DNA from 3 places in the Tessaracoccus lubricantis genome. Region 1 is predicted to be linked to each of the others. Evidence: riboswitches for the same ligand, from Rfam matches in the RefSeq annotation. Region 1 holds a riboswitch; each other region holds the start of a gene.
The links. Region 1 has a riboswitch for thiamine pyrophosphate ahead of ABEA30_RS06120 (3-oxoacyl-ACP reductase). Riboswitches for the same ligand answer to the same signal wherever they lie in the genome.
Positions count from the first base shown of each region.

Region 2: another riboswitch for thiamine pyrophosphate. It lies ahead of ABEA30_RS04735 (MFS transporter); the one in region 1 lies ahead of ABEA30_RS06120 (3-oxoacyl-ACP reductase).
Region 3: another riboswitch for thiamine pyrophosphate. It lies ahead of thiM (hydroxyethylthiazole kinase); the one in region 1 lies ahead of ABEA30_RS06120 (3-oxoacyl-ACP reductase).

Region 1 is NZ_BAABLV010000019.1:86,432-90,636, reverse strand. It holds gene ABEA30_RS06130 (ABC transporter permease) at 1-762, shown strand, start outside; gene ABEA30_RS06125 (ABC transporter ATP-binding protein) at 759-1,829, shown strand; TPP riboswitch at 1,871-1,966, shown strand; gene ABEA30_RS06120 (3-oxoacyl-ACP reductase) at 2,001-2,804, shown strand; gene ABEA30_RS06115 (aldo/keto reductase) at 2,817-3,803, opposite strand; gene ABEA30_RS06110 (CHRD domain-containing protein) at 4,053-4,205, shown strand, end outside.
Region 2 is NZ_BAABLV010000016.1:37,062-41,266, forward strand. It holds gene ABEA30_RS04725 (thiamine phosphate synthase) at 1-591, opposite strand, end outside; gene thiM (hydroxyethylthiazole kinase) at 588-1,361, opposite strand; gene ABEA30_RS04735 (MFS transporter) at 1,358-2,698, opposite strand; TPP riboswitch at 2,689-2,798, opposite strand; gene ABEA30_RS04740 (plasmid stabilization protein) at 2,863-3,219, shown strand; gene ABEA30_RS04745 (SDR family NAD(P)-dependent oxidoreductase) at 3,221-3,910, opposite strand; gene ABEA30_RS04750 (RNA-binding S4 domain-containing protein) at 3,992-4,205, shown strand, end outside.
Region 3 is NZ_BAABLV010000013.1:78,956-83,160, forward strand. It holds gene tdh (L-threonine 3-dehydrogenase) at 1-155, shown strand, start outside; gene ABEA30_RS04260 (glycine C-acetyltransferase) at 184-1,368, shown strand; TPP riboswitch at 1,402-1,497, shown strand; gene thiM (hydroxyethylthiazole kinase) at 1,488-2,288, shown strand; gene thiE (thiamine phosphate synthase) at 2,288-2,965, shown strand; gene thiD (bifunctional hydroxymethylpyrimidine kinase/phosphomethylpyrimidine kinase) at 2,962-3,801, shown strand; gene ABEA30_RS04280 (TenA family protein) at 3,814-4,205, shown strand, end outside.

The sequences.
Region 1 (4,205 bases):
GTGCCGCTCGGCCGGTGGACGTGGCCCGCGGTGGTGGGCCTCACGCTGTTGACGGCATTGTCGACGGCGGTGCCGGTCGTGCTGGTGGTGCGGTGGCTGATCACCGGCACCAGCCAGTCGGGCGCCGTGGCCGACGACCTACTGCGGGTCACCGGCTCGACGCTGGGCCTCGCCCTACTCGGCGGCCTCACCGCCGTCGTCCTGGCGCTGCCCGGAGCGCTGCTGTTGAGCCGAGGCGGTGGGTGGGTCGCGACGCTGCTGGAGCGGGCCACGTTCGTGGGCAGTGCGCTGCCCGGCGTGGTGGTGGCGCTGGCGCTGGTCGGGCTGGCCGTGACCTGGGCCCCGGGGCTCTACCAGACGGTGGCGCTGGTGGTGCTGGCGTATGCGGTGCTGTTCCTGCCGCGGGCCATGGTGTCGCTGCGTTCGGGGCTGGCCGCGGCGCCGCCCGAACTGTCCGAGGCCGCCCGGTCCCTCGGGCACGGCGGGGCAGGCGTGCTGCGCCGCGTGGTGCTGCCGCTGGCCGCGCCGTCGGTGCTGGCCGGGTTCGTGCTGGTGGCGCTGGCCATCTCCACCGAGCTCACCGCCACCCTGCTCCTCGCCCCCACCGGCACCGACACGCTGGCGCTGTCGTTCTGGGCGGCCAGCGACGAACTCGACTATGCGGCGGCTGCACCGTACGCCGCGGTGATGATCGTGCTGTCGGTGCCGCTGACGGTGGTGCTGCGGCGCCAGATCACCCACGACAGGAGGGCGACGAGATGAGCGAGGTGGAGGTGCGCGACCTCCGCGCCGGATACGGGACCAACGAGATCCTCCACGGCGTGAGCCTGAACGTCACCGAAGGCGCGACGACCGCCATCCTCGGCGACTCCGGCTCGGGCAAGACGACCCTGCTGCGCGCCATCGCCGGGTTCCTGCGCCCCACCGCGGGGGAGATCCGCGTCGCCGGCCGCACCGTCGCCGGCCCGCGCACCTGGGTGCCGCCGGAGCGGCGGGGCGTGGGCTACGTCCGGCAGGAGGGGGCACTGTTCCCCCACCTGAGCGTGGCGGGCAACATCTGCTTCGGCCTGCCCCGGTCCGGGTTGCGGGGTCGGGAGCACACGCACCGTGACCGGGTGGCCGAGCTCCTCGAACTGGTCGAGCTGCCGGCCGAGGTGGCCGGCCGCTACCCGGCGCAGCTCTCTGGCGGCCAGCAGCAGCGGGTGGCGCTGGCGCGGGCCTTGGCCCCGCGGCCGAGCGTGGTGTTGCTCGACGAGCCGTTCTCGTCGCTCGACACCGCGCTGCGGCATGCCACCCGGGAGGCGACCGCGCGGGCGCTGCGGGCGGCCGGGGCCACCGTCGTGCTCGTCACCCATGACCAGGGCGAGGCGCTGTCGTTCGCCGACGAGGTGGCGGTGCTGCGCGGGGGCCACGTGCTCCAGGTGGCGGCGCCCCGCATCATCTACGGCGAGCCGATCGACCCGCAGGTGGCTGCGTTCATGGGCGATGCCGTCATGGTGCGGGGCGAGGGCGTGGGTCCGGAAGTGCGTTCCGGCCTGGGCACCCTGACGGTGGTGGGCTTCGTGCCGCGCGGTGCCGTCGACGTGCTGCTGCGGCCCGAGCAGATCCGCCTGACGTCACCCGAGCAGGGTGCCGTGACCGGGGTGGTCACGACGGTGCGCTTCTTCGGGCACGACGCGGTGGTCGGCCTCGACGTCGCCGGGGACGCCCAGGGGTGGGCCGGCGGGCCGCTGTCGGTGCGGGCCAGGGTGCACGGCAACGAGACCCCGGTGCTGGGCGCACGCGTGGGCCTGCGCGTGGTCGGCCCGGTGCGCGTGTTCAAGCACTAGTCGCCGGGGGAGGGCTGCGGCGACGTCTGCTAGCCTCGGCTCAAAGTGACACGGGGTGCCGCCGTCGGCGGCTGAGATGAGACCCGTCGAACCTGATCCAGTTCGTACTGGCGAAGGGAATGTCCGTGCTGAGCCCATGGCTTCCTCCGCCGCATGCAGGAAGGCATGTCCATGGCCGCATCCACCAGCCCCGCCGTCCAGAAGCCGGCCGCGCCCGCGCTTGCAGACCAGGTCGTCGTCGTCACGGGCGGCGCACGTGGCCTGGGCCGCAGCATCGTGCAGGCGTTCCTCCGCGAGGGAGCGCGGGTGCTGATCAACTACCGCGCCAGCGCTGAGGCCGCCGAGCAGCTCGCCGCTGCCCACCCGGGCCAGGCTGTCGCCGTGCAGGCCGACGTGCGTGACCGCGCACAGGTCGACGCGCTCATGTCGCGGGCGAAGGAGGCGTTCGGGGCGCCGGTGTCCACCGTCGTCAACAACGCGCTGGTCGACTTCTCCTTCAACGGCGACGCGCGAGCCAAGGCCGGCGACATCGCCTACGAGGACCTGGGCAACCAGTTCTCCGGCGTGGTGGAGGGCGCGCTCAACGTGATCCAGGCGGCGCTGCCCTCCTTCGAGCGGGCAGGCTCAGGCCGGGTGATCAACATCGGCACCAACCTGTTCCAGCACCCCGTGGTGCCGTACCACGACTACACCGCCGCCAAGGCGGCGCTGTTGTCGTTGACGCGCACGTTCGCCGTCGACCTGGGCCCGCGCGGCATCAACGTCAACATGGTCAGCGGCGGGCTGCTGCGCACCACGGATGCCAGCGCCGCAACGCCGGATGCCGTGTTCGACGCGATCGCGGCCGGCACGCCGCTGGGCAGCGTGACCACCCCCGACGAGTTCGCCGACGCCATCATCTTCTTCGCCTCCCCCTGGGCCCGTGCCATCACGGGGCAGAACCTCGTGGTCGACGGGGGCCTGGTCAAGAACTGAGTGCCGCCACGGTCACCAGCGGCCGTGGACGTGCTCGCGGATGTACTCGTCGTAGAGCCGTTCGCACGCGGCGAGCTGCTCCTGCGTGAGAGGGGGCAGCGAGCCGGCGGCCGCGTTGGCCTTCGCCTGCTCCGGGCGGCTGGCGCCCGGGATGACGACGGAGACGCCCGGCTGGTCGATGATCCAGCGCAGCGCGAACTGCGCGGGGGTCACGCCGTCGGGGACGATCGACGCGAACTCGCGCGCCGCGGCGACCCCGACGTCGTAGGGCACGCCGCTGAACGTCTCGCCCTGGTCGAAGGATTCGCCGTGCCGGTTGTACGTGCGGTGGTCCTCGGGCGCGAAGGTGGTGGACTCGGTGAACCGCCCCGTCAGGAGCCCGCTGGCCAACGGCACGCGCGCGATGATGCCGACGCCCGCCTCGACGGCGGCCGGGAGCACCTCCTCGAGCGGCTTGCGGCGGAAGACGTTGAGGATGATCTGGATGCTCGCCACGCCGGGGCGGCGCAGCGCCGTCATGGCCTCGTCGACGGTCTCCACCGAAACGCCGTAGTGGCGGATGCGCCCCTCGTCGACCATCTCGTCGAGCACGTCGAAGACGCGGTCGTCCGAGTAGACCGGAGTGGGCGGGCAGTGGAGCTGGACCAGGTCGATGGTGTCGAGGCCCAGCAGCGTGCGGGAGCGGTCGTTCCAGGCGCGGAGGTTCTCGCGGGTGAACTGCTCCGGCACGTGCGGGTTGGCGCGGCGGCCGAGCTTCGTCGCCACCATGATGCCGTCGTCGGCCCGCTCCTTCAGGAACCGGCCGACGAGCTGCTCACTGTGGCCGTCGCCGTAGACGTCAGCCGTGTCGAAGAACGTCACGCCCTCGTCGGCTGCGGTGTGCAGGACGGCCATGGCGGCGTCGTCGCCGACAGCACCCCAGTCGCCGCCGAACTGCCAGCACCCTTGGCCGACGACACCGATGTCGCGGCCGGTCTTACCCAATGTGGACTTCTGCATGCCCCCACCTTGGCACAGCCTCGCGCGGGATGTGTGTCCGGGGTGGCGTGTGGGGTTGGCCGGCCCCTGAGCGTGGCGCGTGCTGGTCCCTGAGCATGGCGCGTGCTCTTTCCTCGCACGCGACACGCTCAGGGACCGGCGGCGGAGGCCGCACCCGCAAACCCTTGACCCCGGTTCTCGCCCCGACTTAGCGTGAAACCCGGGGCCAGGATCCGCCCGGCTCCGGCCACCCGAGTCTTGGAGGCCAAGATGAACCGCATCCGTCTGTTGACCCTGCTCGTCGCAGTGCTGAGCCTGGGGCTCTTCGCCGTGCCCGCCCACTCCGCCACCGTCTTCACCGCCCAACTCAACGGCGGCAACGAGGTCGCCAACGTCGACACCCAAGCCAGGGGTGCCGCGATC
Region 2 (4,205 bases), on a different contig from region 1:
TTCGGCGCCCATCACCGCCCGCACCACGGCGACTCCTGCCACCCCGGTGCCCGCCAGTGCCTCGGCGTCCGCCGGCTGCACGTCGCCGATCGCGACGATGGGCAGCCGGGTGGCGGCCACCATCGGCGGGTATCCCTCGAGGCCCACCGGCTGGCGGCCGGAGTCCTTCGTGGGGGTGCGGCGGAAGGGGCCCGAACCGAGGTAGTCGACGACTCCGGCCAGCTCGTCCGCGGCCCGCACCATTGCCAGCGTCCCGGTGGTCAGGCCGATGACGGCGTCCGGCCCCAGCAGCGCACGCGCCGCGGCGGGCGGCAGGTCGTCCTGCCCCAGGTGCACGCCGTGCACCCACGGCGACTCCTGCATCGCGGCGAACGCGACGTCCGCCCGGTCGTTGACCACCACCCTCGACGCCGGGTTGGCCCGGTGCACCGCGCGGCCCACCTCCAGCGTCAGGCGCAGCAGCTCGCGCGCCGGCAGGAACTTCTCGCGCACCTGGACGACGCCGGCCCCGGCGCCTGCCGCCGCGGCCACCTTGGCCACCACGTCCGGCCCGTGGCCGGTGGTGACCACGTAACAGCGCAGGTCGATCATGCCAGGGCCCTCTCCTCGACGGCGTGGGGGTCGACGGCGGCCAGCGCGTCCAGCAGCGCCACCTTGAACGAGCCGGGCCCGGCTGCCGCGCCAGCCGCGTCCTCTGCGGCGACGCACAGCCACGCCGTCGCCGCGTGCGCCGCCTCGAACGGGTCCGCGACGGCGGCGCAGGCCGCGGTGAGCGCGCCCAGCGTGCAGCCGGTGCCGGTGACCCGCGTGAGCAGCGGGTGCCCGGCCGTCACCGCGACGCTGCGCTCACCGTCGGTGATGAGGTCGCGGGCCCCGGAGACCGCGACGACCGCGTGCGTGGCCAGGGCCAGCAGGTGGGCCGAGTGGGCGGCCTGTTCCGGGACGTGGACGGTGTCGGCGCCGCGCCCGCCCGTCCCGGCCCCGGCGAGGTTGAGGATCTCCGAGGCGTTGCCGCGGATCACGGCGGGCCGGTGCGTCAGGAGGTGGCGGGCCAGTGGGGTGCGGACGGGGGCGAGCCCCACCGCCGTGGGGTCCAACACCCAGGGCGTGCCCAGCTCGCGAGCCCGCGCCGCCGTCGCCGGGATGCCCGCTGCGCCATCTGTGGAGAGCGTGCCGAGGTTGACGAGCAGCGCGTCGGCGGCCTGAACCATGACGGGGGCCTCCTCGAGCGTCTCGGTCATCATCGGCCGTGCGCCGGCGGCCAGGACCGCGTCGGCGACGAAGTTGAGCGACACCGCCGCGCTCAGGCAGTGCACCAGCGGCGCCCGCTCGCGCACCGCCGCGATCACGTCGGCGATCATGGCCGCCCCTGACGCGAGGACACGGCCTCGAGGTCGTCGTCGATGTCCGCCGGCCGCAGCGCCGGGCCGAGCGCGCCGCACACCGCCACCAGCGTGCCGCCCAGCACCATGAGGGCGAGCACGGCGGTGTCGCGGCCGAGCCAGCCCTCGAGGGTGGGCAGGTAGAACGGGTACAGCGCAGGGATGACGATCGACAGGCTGTAGGCGGTGCCGTAGCCGGTGGCGCGCACGGCGGTGGGGAAGCGCTCCGACAGGTAGGCGCCGATCGGGCCGTACGCGGTGACCGTCAGCACCTGGAGCGCGACGGCGCACGCCGCGACCAGCCACACGGCGGGGCCGCTCATGATGGCCAGCCACAGCAGCGGCGCCGACACCGCGGCCACCACGCCCCAGATGATGAAGAACCGGCGACGCCCGAGCAGCGTCGACAGGTGCCCGGTGACGCCCATCACGATGGCCTGCCCGACGGCGGCGCAGCCCATCACGACGCTGACGCTGGTGGCGTCCAGGCCCACGTCGGTGCCCAACCGGGGGGTGAGCATGATGACGGTGGTGTTGGTGAGGAACCACAGGCCGCTCATGAGGCCGAACATCTGCCAGAACGAGCGGGCGTGGGTGCCGCTGAGCACCTCGACGAGGCCGAGCCTGCGCCGCGTGGAGCGGTTGCGGTGGAACACGGGGGCGTCGGTGACGTGGACGCCGTAGTACATCAGCATCGCGACGGAGGCGAGGCCGCCGGCGGCGAACGACGCGCGCCAGCCCCATGCGGCGTAGGCGTCGGGGCCCAGTGCCACCAGCAGGACGCCGGTGGTGAAGGCGATGGTGGCCTGCGCCCATGGCGCCATCGACATGATCAGGCCTGAGTAGAGCCCCCGGCGCCGCGGCCTGGACCACTCCATCGCCAGGGGGATGGCAGCGGAGTACTCGCCGGCGATGAACACGCCGCCGAGGAAGCGCAGCGCGATCACGATCAGGATGGCCGCGCCGCCGATCACCTCGTGCGTGGGCACCGCGGCGATGCCCAGGGTGCAGGCGGCGGTGCCGGCGATGGCCACCTTCGTGGTGGTGGTGCGGCCCAGGCGGTCGGCGATCTGGCCGAACACCATGCCGCCGATGGGGCGGCCCAGCAGCATGGCCATGACCACGATGGCGCCGGTGGTGGCCGCGGCGTGTGGACCTGCCAGCACGGGGAGCGCCGGCACCAGCGCCACGAGCGGCAGGAAGATGTGGAGCTGGTCGACGTAGTTGCCGAGGACGCCGCCGCGGAGGGCTGCGCGGCCCTCGGGCGGCAGCGCCGCGGCCGGGTGGGTGAGGGGGGTGGCAATGGTGTGCGTCATCACTAACTTCCTTCGCCGGCATGACCCGGACAGGTTCGGACGGTCCGGGCGGCATCAGCCCCATCTCAGCCCCCTGCCGAGGGCACCCGTGTGGATGGCCAGCACCTTAGCCCACGAAGCGACGGTGCCAAAGGAGGTAGCCGGGAGTGAGACTCCGTCGTAGCGTGGAGGGACCCGAGCAGGAGGTCGACATGACGCCCAGGGCATGGAGTGACAAGCGCGAGCGCCAGTACGAGCACATCAAGGAAGGCCTCGAGAAGCGTGGCGAGAGTGAGGACACGGCCGAGGAGATCGCCGCCCGCACCGTCAACAAGGAACGCGCCAGGGCAGGCGAGGCCAAGGAGTCGAGCAAGCTGTCCAGGGAGGACATCTCGTCGGGCCGACGCGGTGGCCTGCGCTCACACAAGGGCCCGGGCGGCCGCACCCGGGACCAGCTCTACGAGGAGGCCAAGCGCAAGAACATCGAGGGCCGCTCGAAGATGAACAAGGCCGAGCTGCAGAAGGCCGTCGACGCCAAGTAGCTCAGCCGGCGTCGCGGACGTCTGCCAGCACCTTCTGGCCGAAGTCTGCGCGGTTGACCAGCGCCAGGATCTTGGCCGCGGCGTCCTCCGGCGTGCTCAGGCGGCCCTTGTCCTTCATCGCCCGGAACCGGTCACGCGCCGGGAAATCCGTCGCGCGGATGTGTTCCTGCATGTCGGTATCCACCACCCCGGGCGCGATCGAGGCGACGCGCACGCCGTCGAGGCCCTCCTCGGCCAACGTCAAGGCGTGCATGTCGACGGCGGCCTTGGAGGCGCAGTAGGTGCTCCACGTGCTGTGCGCGGCGCGGGCGGCGCCGCTGCTCACGTGGACGACGCGCAGCGGGGTGCCCTCACGGCGCAGCCGCACGACGGCGTCGGTGAGGATGAGGGGCGCCGTGACGTTGATGGTGACGCACTGTTCGATCTGGGCGGGGTCGAGCGTGCCGACGAAGCCGATGGGCGAGACCGCCCCGGCGTTGTTGACGAGGATGACGTCTGAGGCGTCCGCCAGGAAGGCCGCCAACGCGCCCGAGCTGATCCATTCGGTGAGCGCCGACGGCTGCCCGAGGTCCACCCGTTCACCCGCCGAGCGCGAGACGCCCAGCACGACCCAGCCGTCGGCCTCCAACTGCGCGGCGATCGCGGCGCCGAGGCCCTTGCTGTGGCCGGTGACGATGGCCTTCTTGGACATGGGGATCCTTTCGTCAGGTGACGCGGCTTACGGTACTCGGCGCCGCCGACACCCGTTGTGGTGCGCGTTAGGATTCTGCGCATGACCCGACTGGACGCCTGGCTGTGGGCGGTGCGCGTGTACAAGACACGCTCGCTCGCCACGACGGCGGTGCGCGGTGGCCACGTCAGGGTCAATGACCTGCTGCCCAAGGCGTCGCAGCACGTGGTGGCCGGGCAGGTGATCCGGGTGCGCAAGGACCAGGAGGAGAAGATCCTCGAGGTGGTTGACGCCACGCTCGCCAAGCGGGTGGGTG
Region 3 (4,205 bases), on a different contig from region 1:
AGACCTGGTACGCCATGAACGCCCTGATCAGGTCGGGGTTGGACATCTCCGGCGTGATCACGCACCGCTTCCCGGCGGAGTCTTTCGCCGAGGCGTTCGCAGTCGCCTCCGACGGCAAGTCCGGCAAGGTGATCCTGACCTGGGACCACTTCTGACGCCCACCCCCCAACCACAGGAGCAGCCATGACCTTCCTCGACGACATCCGCAGCCAGCTGCAAGAGCTCCGCGACGAGGGGCTCTACAAGAACGAGGCCCCGCTCACGACGGCGCAGGCCGCGCACGTCGGCACCCTCGACGGCGACGTGATCAACCTGTGCGCCAACAACTACCTCGGCCTCGCCGACTCCCCCGAGCTCATCGCCGCCGCCAAGGACGCCCTCGACCGCTGGGGATTCGGCCTGGCCTCGGTGCGCTTCATCTGCGGCACCCAGACGCAGCACCAGGACCTCGAGGCCAAGCTCACCGGCTTCCTCCGCAAGGGCGCCGACGGGTTCGACACCATCCTCTACTCGTCGTGCTTCGACGCGAACACCGGCCTGTTCGAGACCATCTTCGGGCCCGACGACGCGATCATCTCCGACGAGCTCAACCACGCGTCGATCATCGACGGCGTGCGCCTGACGAAGTCGCAGCGCCTGCGTTACCGCAACCGCGACCTCGACGACCTGCGCGCGCAACTCGAGGCCGCCAAGGGCGCCCGGCACCGCGTGATCGCCACCGACGGCGTGTTCTCCATGGACGGCTACGTGGCGCCCCTCGACGACATCTGCACGCTCGCCGACGAGTACGGCGCGCTGGTCATGGTCGACGACTCGCACGCCGTCGGCTTCGTCGGCCCCACCGGGGCCGGCACCCCCGAACTGTTCGGCGTCACCGACCGCGTCGACATCCTCACCGGCACGCTCGGCAAGGCCCTGGGCGGCGCGTCCGGTGGGTTCACGTGCGCGCGCCAGCCCATCGTCGAACTGCTGCGGCAGAAGTCGCGGCCGTACCTGTTCAGCAACTCCCTGGCGCCCGCCATCACGGCCTCGGCCATCGCGGTGCTCGACCTCATCGAGTCGCGGCCCGAGCTGCTGGACCGGCTGCGCGACAACACCGCCCACTTCCGCCGTCGCATCGTGGAGGAGGGCTTCGAGGTGCCGGAGTCGGACCACCCCATCGTGCCCGTGATGATCGGCGACGCCGCGCTGGCCGCCCGGATGGCCGACGAGATCCTCGCCCGCGGCGTCTACGTGCGGGCGTTCTCGTTCCCGGTGGTGCCGCGCGGCAAGGCGCGCATCAGGACGCAGCTGTCGGCGGCGCTCACGCGCGAGGACCTCGACGCCGCGGTGACGGCGTTCGTCGAGGCTCGGGCGGCGGTGGCCTGAGTCAGGGTCCGTCGGAGGACACTGGTAGGGTCGACGGCGAAGCCGGGGTGCCCCGTCGTCGGGGCTGAGAGCACACCCGTACCACCTGATCTAGGTCGTGCTAGCGAAGGGAGCAACCCATGACCCGTATTGCCGAGACCCTCACCGGTGTCCGCGCCACCACGCCGCTGGTGCACTGCATGACCAACACCGTCGTGCCGGAGATCACCGCCAACGTGCTGCTGGCCGTCGGCGCCGCGCCGGCCATGATCGACCTGCCCGAGGAGGCGGAGATCTTCGCCGGGATCGCGTCGGCCCTGCTGATCAACGTGGGCAACGGCTCGGCGGAGCAGCACGCCGGCATGCGCCTCGCGGCACCCGCCGCGGCTGCGGCCGGCAAGCCGTGGGTGCTCGACCCCGTCGCCGTCGGCGGCCTGCCCGTGCGCACCCAGCTCGCCCGAGACCTGCTCGTCCACCGCCCCGCCGCCATCCGCGCCAATGCGTCCGAGGTGCTCGGGCTCGCGGGCACCTCCGCCGGGGGTCGCGGCGTCGACGCCACCGACGAGGTGGACGCCGCCGTCGACACCGCCCGCCAGCTGTGCGCCGACACCGGCGCCGTCGTCGCCATCTCCGGCCCCACGGATGTCGTCGTCTCCGACGGCCGCGTCACGCGCGTGACCGGCGGCCACGAGCTGATGCCGCTGGTGATCGGCACCGGTTGCGCGCTGGGCGCCACCGTCGCGGCCTGCCTCGCCGTCGCGGAGTCGGAGGCGGACCGGCACGACGCCGTGGTCGCCGCCCACGCACTGTTCGGCGCCGCCGGGCTCGTCGCCGCACGCGGCGCCACCGCCCCCGCCACCTTCCGCACGCTCTGGCTCGATGCCCTGCACACGCTGACGCCGGCCGAGGTCGAGGAGCTCGTCACCGTCGAGGAGGACTGATGCAGGCCCACAAGAAGCACGCCAAGCAGGTCGACTGGCGGCTGTACGTCGTCACCGACACCGAACTGGCCGGAGGGCCAGACCGCGTCCCGCGCATCGTCGAGCAGGCCGTGCTGGGCGGAGCCGGCGTCGTGCAGGTGCGCGACAAGCACATGTCGGAGGTGGACTTCCTCAAGCTGACGCAGTCGGTGGTGGACGCCACACAGCGGGTGTTCGACGCCACCGGCCACCGCGCCGCCGTGTTCGTCAACGACCGCCTCGACATCGCTGAAGACCTGGGGCTCCACTTCCACATGGGGCAGGCGGACGGCGACATCCACGAGGCCCGACGGCGGCTCGGCCAGGACCTCATGATCGGCCTGTCGATCTCCAACACCGAACAACTGCGCGCCGAGCTGCGCGACCAGACCGCCGACGTCCTCGGCCTGTCGCCCATCTGGAACACCACCACCAAGACCGACACCGAGGCGCCGCTCGAGCTTCAGGGTGCCGAGCAGATCGTGCGCGAGACGGCGGGCCGCGCCAGGACGGTCGCCATCGGCGGCATCAACCCCGTCAACGCCCGGTGGGTCATCGACACCGGCGTCGACGGCATCTGCGTGGTGTCGGCCATCATGTCGGCGCCAGACCCGTTGGCCGCCGCGAAGCAACTCATGTCCCTCTGGAGGACCAGATGACCACGCCAAGGATCGCCCTCAGCATCGCAGGCTCGGACCCGTCGGGGGGCGCCGGCATCCAGGCCGACCTGAAGACCTTCCACGCGCTCGGCGTCTACGGCGCGGCCGCGCTCGCGGGGCTCACCGTGCAGAACACGCAGGGCGTGCGCGATGCCCGGCCCGTGGACCCCGCCTTCGTCCGCGCGCAGGTCGAGGCCGTCCTCGACGACCTGCCCGTCGCCGCCACCAAGCTGGGCATGCTCTCCAACGCCGAGGTCGCCGGCGCGGTGGCAGACCTGCTCGACGAGCGCCGGGCCGACTTCGGCGTGGTGGTCCTCGACCCCGTCATGGTCGCTACCTCGGGCGACAAGCTCCTCCACGACGACGCCATCTCCGTGGTGCGCGAGCGCCTGATGCGCCAGGCCGACGTCATCACCCCCAACGTGCCGGAGGCCGCGGTGCTGCTCGGCACCGGCCCCGCCGTCGACGCCACCGGGGTGATCGCCCAGGCCAACGCGCTGGTCGCCGCCGGCGCCCGCGCCGCGCTGGTCAAGGGCGGGCATCTCTCCGACGCGCAGGTCACCGACGCCTTCGCCACCGCCGAGGGCGTGGCCATCCTCAGCGGCCCGCGCATCGAGTCGCGGCACACGCACGGGACGGGCTGCACGCTGTCGTCGGCGATCGCGGCGTTCGCCGCCCGCAACGGAGACTCCCCCCAGACGGGTGTCCGGCTGCCCTCCGTGGAGCAGGCCCGCGACTACCTGATGCGCGCCATCGACTCCGGCTCCCGCTGGACGCTGTCGCGCACCCCCACCCTGGGCCATGGCCCCGTCGATCATTTCGTCGACGCCCTCTGACCGAAGGAACACATGACCATCACGTGGAAGACCGGTGAGTTCAGCGCGCGCGCGTGGGACGCCACCGCCGAGATCCGCCGCCGCATCGATGCGCTGCCGCTGCTGACCGAACTCGCCGACGGCACCCTCGACGTCAACCGATTCGTCGAGTACCTCGTGCAGGACGACTTCTACCTGCGCGGCTACACCCGAGCCCTCGCCATGCTCGCCACCCGCGCCCCCTCACCCGAGGCCTCGGGCTTCTGGGCCACCAGCGCCGGCGGCGCCGTCGCGGCGGAGGTGGAGATGCACGCCGGGCTGATGGCAGACCCGGTGCTGGCCGGGGCGCCCAGGCCTGCCGTCGCCTCCCCCACCACCCGCGCGTACGTCAACATGCTGCAGACGATGACGGCCTACGAGCCGTA